2 regions of the Mycolicibacterium mageritense genome follow, and region 1 is predicted to be linked to the other one. Evidence: riboswitches for the same ligand, from Rfam matches in the RefSeq annotation. Region 1 holds a riboswitch; the other holds the start of a gene.

Region 1 (4,172 bases):
ACAGCTTCCTTGGCGTCGACCTTTTCGAGCAGCTCCTCGGGTTTGAGCAGCTTCTGGGTGAGCAGTTCGATGGTCTTCGAGCCCACCTTGCCTGCGCGGCGGGGCACGATGCCCTGCCAGCCGAACGGCCCGATGCCCTTGAACTCCATCGGCCGGTAGAGCATCTCCAGCGCGACGATCTTGGTGCTCCACCCGACGAAGGCGGCGACAAAGGGCATGGACAGGTAGATCAGCCAGTTGACACTGAAATCGGCCTGGATCTCCTGCCACGTCTGGATAGCGAGAATCGTCTCGCTGGCGGTCACGAACCGTCCTGTTTCACCGCGGCCTCCCACAAGCCACGACCCAGACCCGAAAGGGACAGGGTCAGCTTCTCCACCCGTGCGGTGAGGGGCCCACGCGATGCGTTCTTGACCGCCCGCAACACCATGGGCTCGGCCATGAGCACCTCGTAGTCCGCCTTCTGTGACGGATCCTCCGGACCGGTCTCAACCAATCCCAGTGATAGCAGATGGCCGACGTACTGCGGGACCATATTGGGCAAAGCCACGTTGGCCGTGCGGCCGATCAGACATGCGTTCTCCAGTACGGCCTGACCTGGGGTGCGGGATCGCGTCCAGGTGTGGACGTTGACCAGTGGCGAAGTCGCGCCCTCGGAGAGCGCACCGATGATCCGGGCCTCGTCGGCCACCAGCTGGTCGAGCAGCCGGTGGTACAACTCGACCTGGCTGCCGACCGTGCTCTGGTCCAGGGCACGGTCGAGAAGCCGGTCCATCTTGGAGTTGAGCGATTCGGCCGTCGGCTCCTCGGGGGTGGCCAGCGGCACCGGCTGCGGACCCGAGTCGATGGCTTCGAGCCGGTTCTTCACCAGCGTGGCCAACTGCTCCTCGCCCCAGACGGCCAGTTTGACCCCGGTCTTCGCGGCGTCGAGCGCACGGTCGGCGATGCCGAACGGGTCGAACCGCTTGGGCAGCAGCGGGCGCTGGTTGCGCGGGGTGCGGATCGCGATGGCGATCTCGCCGACCGGTGTGGCGAGCTTGAAGGCCCGGCGCTGCATGTCCTTGCGACGTACCGGAACCTCATCGCCCACGTGGTCGTCCTTGTCGTCCGGACCCTTCTTCGACAGTTCCTGTGACATCGCTGACCGATCGCCTCCCCACCTACCGGGTGTGTCCGAGATGTGGGCACCGTACCTGGTCACCCGGTGCGGCGCCCAAGTCCCCGGTGGATGACGGGATGGCCACACCGGTCTGTTCGCTGCAGCGTGCTCTGCCTGCCGGTCACGGCCCGGAGGCTGCCGACCACGCCGACACCGCCGCGCTGGCTCGGTGACACCCACCTGTACTCCGAGGACGCGGCAGACCTGGACGAGGCGGTCATGCTGATCCGGCGCGCGCACTCGGTCCAGGCCGACCTCGAACGCGCCGGCCGGGCCTGATCGGTGGCTTCTTCGGCCGCACCGAACTGCGGGTCCGACTGCGCACGACCACGCCGAAATCACTTGCGTAGCAGCGGCAACGGTGGTTTTCGACATCGTGTCGCGCATAGTTGCGACAGCGAAGCCGGGCTTGCCCGTCGACGGTGGGGTTGCGGTAACCGCCGGGTAGTCGAGTAGCATGCATCACACAACTCAATACGTCGACGACGCACTGTGGGAGAACCTCCGATTTCGGAGGTGCCGTAGGAGCAAGTCCCTCCCCGGGAATCTCTCAGGCCCAATACCGCAGTGTCGAGGCAACTCTGGAGAACAGCGCGACCCACCGGTCACGCTTACCGAAGGGGAACAGCGCAGCGCGCTAAAACTCTCAGGTTTCAGGACAGAGCGGGGAGGTGTCACCACCCGACGCATCGCGTAACTGCGATGCCCGAAACCGGAGTCACCTCATGGATTTCCCCGATCGTCACATCGGTCCTGACGGCAGCGCTCAGCAGCACATGCTGGATGCGCTCGGATACGGCTCAATCGACGAATTGATCGACAGCGCGGTGCCGCAGCAGATCCGCTGCTCAGACGGCCTGCGCCTGCCTGCCGCGCGGTCCGAACAGCACGTGCTCGCGGCCCTGCGCGAGCTGGCCGATCGCAACCAGCCGCGGATCCAGATGATCGGTCTGGGGTATCACGACACCGTCACCCCGGCCGTGCTGCGGCGCAACATGCTGGAATCGCCGGCCTGGTACACCGCCTACACGCCGTACCAGCCCGAGATCTCACAGGGCAGGCTCGAAGCGCTGCTGACGTTCCAGACGCTCGTCGCCGATCTCACCGCACTACCCGTGGCCGGTGCCTCCCTGCTGGACGAGGCCACCGCGGTCATGGAGGCCGTGCTGCTGATGCGGCGGGCCAACAAGACCGTGAAGTCCGAACGCGTTGTGCTGGATACGGATTGCCTGCCGCAGACGCTTGCGGTGGTGCGTGGGCGGGCCGAAGCCGTCGGCATCGACGTGGTGGTCGCCGACCTCACCGACGGATTGCCCGACGGTGACGCCTTCGGCGTGGTTTTCCAGTCCCCGGGTGCCAGTGGTGCCGTGCGGAACCTCGCGCCGGTGATCGCCGCGGCCCGTGACCGCGGTGCGCTCACCACGGTCGCGGCCGATCTGCTGGCGCTGACCTTGATTGCCGCGCCCGGCGAGCAGGGCGCCGACATCGCGGTGGGCTCGGCCCAGAGGTTCGGGGTTCCGCTGTTCTTCGGCGGCCCGCACGCCGGGTACCTGGCCGTCCGGTCCGGATTGGAGCGCATGCTGCCCGGCCGGCTGGTCGGGGTGTCGGTCGACGTGGACGGCAAGCCGGCCTACCGGCTGGCGCTGCAGACCCGCGAACAACACATCCGCCGGGACAAGGCCACCAGCAACATCTGCACCGCCCAGGCTCTGCTGGCCAACGTCGCCGCCATGTACGCGGCATACCACGGCCCGGAAGGATTGCGCGCCATCGCAACCCGCGTCCACCGTCACGCCGTATCGCTCGCGGCCGGTCTACGGCAGGCCGGCCACACCGTCGTACACGAGCGGTTCTTCGACACCGTGCTGGTGCAGGTGCCGGGCCGGGCCCGCGAGATCGTCGCGGCCGCCGAGCGGGCGGGCATCAACCTGCGGCTGGTCGACGCCGACCACGTCGGCATCGCGTGCGACGAATGCACAACCGACGACGTGATCCGGCGTGTGCTCGCGGTTTTCGGCGCGACACCCGGCACCGGCTCCTCTGTGTTGCCTGCCGAGCTCCTGCGCACGTCGGAATTCCTCACGCACCCCGTGTTCCACGAGCACCGCTCGGAAACGGCGATGCTGCGATTCCTGCGGGAGCTCTCCGACAAGGATCTGGCGCTGGACCGCACCATGATCCCGCTCGGATCCTGCACCATGAAACTCAATGCGGCCGCCGAGATGGAACCGATCAGCTGGCCCGAATTCGCGGGCATCCACCCGTACGCGCCCGCCGAACAGACCGCGGGCTACCTCGAGCTGATCGGCAATCTCGAGACGTGGTTGGCCGAGATCACCGGCTACGACCGGGTTTCCCTGCAGCCCAACGCCGGATCCCAGGGTGAGCTCGCGGGCCTGCTGGCCATCAACGCCTACCACCGGTCACGCGGCGACGACCACCGCGACGTGTGCCTCATCCCGCAATCCGCGCACGGCACCAACGCGGCGTCGGCGGTCTTGGCAGGCATGCGCGTCGTCGTGGTCAAGACCGCAGCCAACGGGAACATCGATCTCGACGACCTGCGGGCCAAACTGGCCGACCACGACGGCAAGGTCGCGGCGATCATGCTCACCTACCCGTCGACCCACGGTGTCTACGAAACCGACGTCCGCACGGTGTGCGACCTGGTCCACGCTGTGGGCGGGCAGGTCTACGTCGACGGTGCCAACCTGAACGCCCTTGTGGGCCTGGCCAAACCCGGTGAGTTCGGTGGCGATGTCTCGCACCTCAACCTGCACAAGACGTTCTGCATTCCGCACGGCGGTGGCGGCCCAGGCGTCGGGCCCGTCGCGGTCCGCGCGCATCTGGCGCCGTTCCTGCCGGGTGATCCGCTGCAGGACGGTCCGGCCCCGGTCTCGGCGGCCAACTACGGATCGGCCGGCATCCTGCCGATCACCTGGGCGTACCTGGCGCTCATGGGGCCCGACGGGTTGACCGCGGCCACCAAGGCCGCAGTGCTGGCAGCCAACTA
Region 2 (4,172 bases), 2.6 Mb from region 1:
TGACTTGCGGCCCGTGGTCTCCAACATCGTGACGGGCAGTTGCCTGCCGATCGGATTGACCAGCCGGCGCTGCGTGCCGTGCACGATGCGCCGCTTCAGATCCCCGAAGTCGACCATGGCGTCACCTTACCGAGTGTCAGTCGGAATCCGTCGACTCCAGATCGGCACGGAACGCGGCTTCACGGGCCAGGTGACCCGGCCGGCGCCGCAGGATCAGCCACGCGATCCCGAGCACCGCGAACCACACCGGGGTGACCAGCAGCGCGTGCAGGGTGTCGGCCTTCTGGGTGAAGGCCCAGACCAGGAACACGAAGAACGCGAGGACGACGTAGCACATCGCGATACCGCCGGGCATCTTGAACTTCGACGCCTCGTGCAGCTCCGGCCGGCGCTTGCGGTAGACGATGTAGCTGCTGAGGATGATCGTCCAGACGAACATGAAGCACAGCGACGAGATGGTCGTGACGATCGTGAACGCCTCGATGATGGAGTCGCCGACCACCACCATGACCACACCGGCGAGCAGGAACACCCCCGACAGGAACAGGGCGTTGGCGGGCACCCGACGCGACGTGAGCTTGCCGAACCGGCTGGGTGCGTCGCCCTCCTGGGCCAGGCCGTAAACCATGCGCGAGGTCGAGTAGATGCCGGAGTTCGCCGAAGAGGCTGCCGAGGTCAACACGACGAAGTTGACCACCGACGCCGCGATCCCGAGCCCGGCAAGGCTGAACATGGCCACGAAAGGACTGTTGTCGGCACTGATTTCGCGCCACGGCGTCACCATGATGATCACTGCCAGGGCCACCACGTAGAACAACATCACGCGGACCGGGATGGAGTTGATGGCCTTGGGGAGGTTGGTCTCCGGGTTCTTGGCCTCGGCTGCGGTGGTGCCGACCAGCTCGATACCGACGAACGCGAACGTCGCGATCTGGAAGCCCGCGACGAATCCCATGATGCCCGTGGGGAAGAAGCCGCCGTCGTTCCACAGGTTCGCGAAACTGGCCTGGGCGCCGTTGGGGGACTCGAAGTGGTTGAGCACCATCACCAGGCCCACCACGATGAGTGCCACGATCGCGACGATCTTGATGAGCGCGAACCAGAACTCGGTTTCGCCGAAAGCCTTCACAGTGGGCAGGTTCAGCGTGATCAGCAGTACCACGGTGGCCAGCGCGGGAATCCACAAGGGCAGGCCGCCCCACCAGTAGTGCACGTAGCCGGAGATCGCGACGACGTCGGCGACCCCGGTCACGATCCAGCAGAACCAATAGGTCCAGCCGGTGAAGAACCCGGCCCATGGTCCGAGCAGGTCGGCGGCGAAATCGGCGAACGACTTGTAATGCAGGTTGGACAACAACAATTCGCCCATCGCCCGCATCACGAAGAACAGCATGAAGCCGATGATCATGTACACGAAGATCACCGAGGGGCCGGCGAGTGAGATCGTCTTGCCCGAGCCCATGAAGAGTCCGGTGCCGATTGCGCCGCCGATCGCGATCAGCTGAATGTGCCGGTTGGCGAGCTGCCGGGAGAGGTGCTTTTCCTCGCCGGACGGGGGTGTCGAGTCCGCTGAAGCAGCGGTCAGGTCATTGGATTGGGTCATAACAACCTCAAGGATCTCAGGCGCGGTGGAGAGCGCGGGCTGCGGGCGCCTCCCCACTCTGTCGATTGGACCTGAGAGTTTTCACGCACCGTCGCCGAGTGGTCTCGTGACGGTGCGCTTGCCCCTTCGGTGAGCCGACTTGACGTCGACTGCTTTCCAGAGGTGCCTAGTCGCGGCGGTACCGGTGCCTGAGAGATTCCTGGGAGGAGTTGCTCCTGCGGCGCCCGTCGACTGGATGCGACGGGGCTCTCCCGCTGCGACTCAACGGCGTTTTGAGTTGTCGGCCACTCCCGTTCGGAAGTGTGCCGCGCGTCACGTTAGCAGCCGAACCTGGATTGCGCACGTCCCCCCGTCAGGACTGGGCGATCGCGGCGCGATCCGCACGCGGTTGCGCCGCTTCGGCCCGGTCGGCAACCATCAACGACACGAGGTCGAACACGATGGTCGCCGCGGCCACGGAGGTGATCTCGGCATGGTCGTAGGCCGGGGCGACCTCGACCACGTCGGCGCCGACGATGTTCAGGCCGCGTAGCTTGCGCAGCATGCGCAGCAGTTCGCGGGACGTGAAACCGCCGGCTTCGGGTGTGCCGGTGCCGGGCGCGAATGCCGGGTCGAGCACATCGATGTCGATCGACAGGTACACCGGCATGTCACCGACGCGCCGCTGAACGATGTCCACTGCGGCGTCAGTGCCCATCGTGTCCAGGTCACCCGCGCGGATGATCTTGAAGCCCATGTCGGCGTCGTTGCGCAGGTCGAGTTGGTCGTAGATCGGGCCGCGGATGCCCACATGGATCGAGTGGTCTTCGATCAGCAAGCCCTCCTCGAATGCCCGGCGGAAGATCGTTCCGTGCGTGACCGGCGCGTTGAAGTACGTGTCCCACGTGTCGAGGTGGGCATCGAAGTGCACGAGTGCCACCGGCCCGTACTTGGCATGCAGCGCACGCAGATTCGGCAGCGCGATCGTGTGGTCGCCGCCGATCGCCACGATGCGCCGGTCGCGGTGGCCGAGCACTTCGGCGGTGTGGCCCTGGATCTGCCGGCACGCGGCGGCGATGTCGTACGGCGTGACCGCGACATCGCCCGCGTCGACGACCTGGACGGTCTGCAACGGTGCGACCCCGAGTTCGACGTGATACCCCGGGCGGATGGTACGGGCCGCCTGCCGCACCGCGAGGGGCCCGAACCTGGCACCCGGCCGGTAGGAGGTGCCACCGTCGAACGGCACACCCAGGATCGCGATGTCGTAGTCGCTCACCTCGTGGATGTCGGCGATACGCGCAAACGTGGCCTTGCCCGCGTAGCGGGGTACCTCGGTGGCGGGAACCGCCCCGACGAGGCCGGTGCTCGCGTCGACGGGGGCAGGGGTCGGTCGAATGCTCACTGGTTTCCTGTCTTTCGGTCGATCGAAGGTGGGTAGGGGAGGGATCAGGACGCGGGCAGCTGTTCGCCGGCCGCGGTGTCGGCCGAGCCCGCACTCTCGGACAGTGCGACGCCGCGGGTCTCGGGGGCCATGAAGATCGCCACGACCAACCCGACGGCGGTGACTGCGGCGCCGACTCCGAGCGCACCTCCGGCGCCGAGCGCGGTCAGGGCCAGCGGCATCAGGTACGTGCCACCCGCGGAGCCGATACGGCTCACCGCGGTCCCGACGCCGACAGCGGTCGCCCGCACCTCCGTCGGGAAAAGCTCGTTCGGGTAGACGATCTCGAGAAAGCTCGACCCACCCGAAGCCACTGCGTACACGGCCAGGGCGAGGAAGAACACGATCGGGGGAATCCCCGGGATGAGAGCCGGGATGGCGAGGGCCACGGCGATCACGGCGAAGGATCCGATCAGCAAGGCCCGCCTGCCGATCCGCTCGACCAGATACAACCCCGGGATTCCGCCGACCACGAACAGCAGTGAGATCAAAAGCGATCCACCGTACAGATTGGCGTCGCCCTCGAGGCCGAAGGACGCCAACAGGTCGGGCGCAAATGTGTACACCGCGAAGAGCGGTATCACCTGAGCTGTCCAGAACACCGCGACGAAGATGGTGCGATTGAGGCAGGGACGTTTGAAAACCTGTGTGAACGACGTGGTTCGGGCCGTCTGCCCGTCGCTGTCGTCCAGGTCGGCAACTCCGAACCGAGGGCCGAAGGCCTGTTTGATCGCGGCGTCGGCCTCGGCCACGCGCCCCTTGCTCAACAGCCAGCGCGGCGATTCGGGCGTCCCCATCCGCGCCAGCAACGTGATGACGGCGAACACGGCCGGGCTGGCCAGCAGCAGCCGCCACGCGTCGGGGCCGAAGTCCCGCAACAGGAAACCCACGACGTAGGCGGCCGCCGCCCCCACCGCCCATACGACGAACATCGCGCCGAGGAGCCTGCCGCGGTGTTTCTTCGGCAGGAACTCGGCCAGCAGTGATGTGGCGATGGGGTAGTCGGCGCCGATCGCGACGCCGAGCAGGAAACGCAGCACGATGAGTTGCCAGGCTTCCGCGGCGAACGCCGAGAGGATGGAGAACACGGCGAGCGCGATCAGGTCGGCGATGTACATGAGGTGCCGGCCGACCTTGTCGGTGACA

The links. Region 1 has a riboswitch for glycine ahead of gcvP (aminomethyl-transferring glycine dehydrogenase). Riboswitches for the same ligand answer to the same signal wherever they lie in the genome.
Region 2: it holds a riboswitch for glycine, as region 1 does, so the genes downstream of both, cycA (D-serine/D-alanine/glycine transporter) here and gcvP (aminomethyl-transferring glycine dehydrogenase) in region 1, are expected to answer to the same signal.

Annotation. Positions count from the first base shown of each region.
Region 1 is NZ_AP022567.1:1,390,525-1,394,696, reverse strand. Features, by position in the region: gene G6N67_RS06865 (DUF445 domain-containing protein) at 1-218, opposite strand, end outside; gene G6N67_RS06860 (Abi-alpha family protein) at 302-1,138, opposite strand; gene G6N67_RS06855 (hypothetical protein) at 1,265-1,438, shown strand; glycine riboswitch at 1,731-1,831, shown strand; gene gcvP (aminomethyl-transferring glycine dehydrogenase) at 1,885-4,172, shown strand, end outside.
Region 2 is NZ_AP022567.1:6,759,419-6,763,590, reverse strand. Features, by position in the region: gene G6N67_RS32605 (nitroreductase family deazaflavin-dependent oxidoreductase) at 1-117, opposite strand, end outside; gene cycA (D-serine/D-alanine/glycine transporter) at 137-1,603, opposite strand; glycine riboswitch at 1,770-1,867, opposite strand; gene speB (agmatinase) at 1,956-2,987, opposite strand; gene G6N67_RS32590 (MFS transporter) at 3,032-4,172, opposite strand, start outside.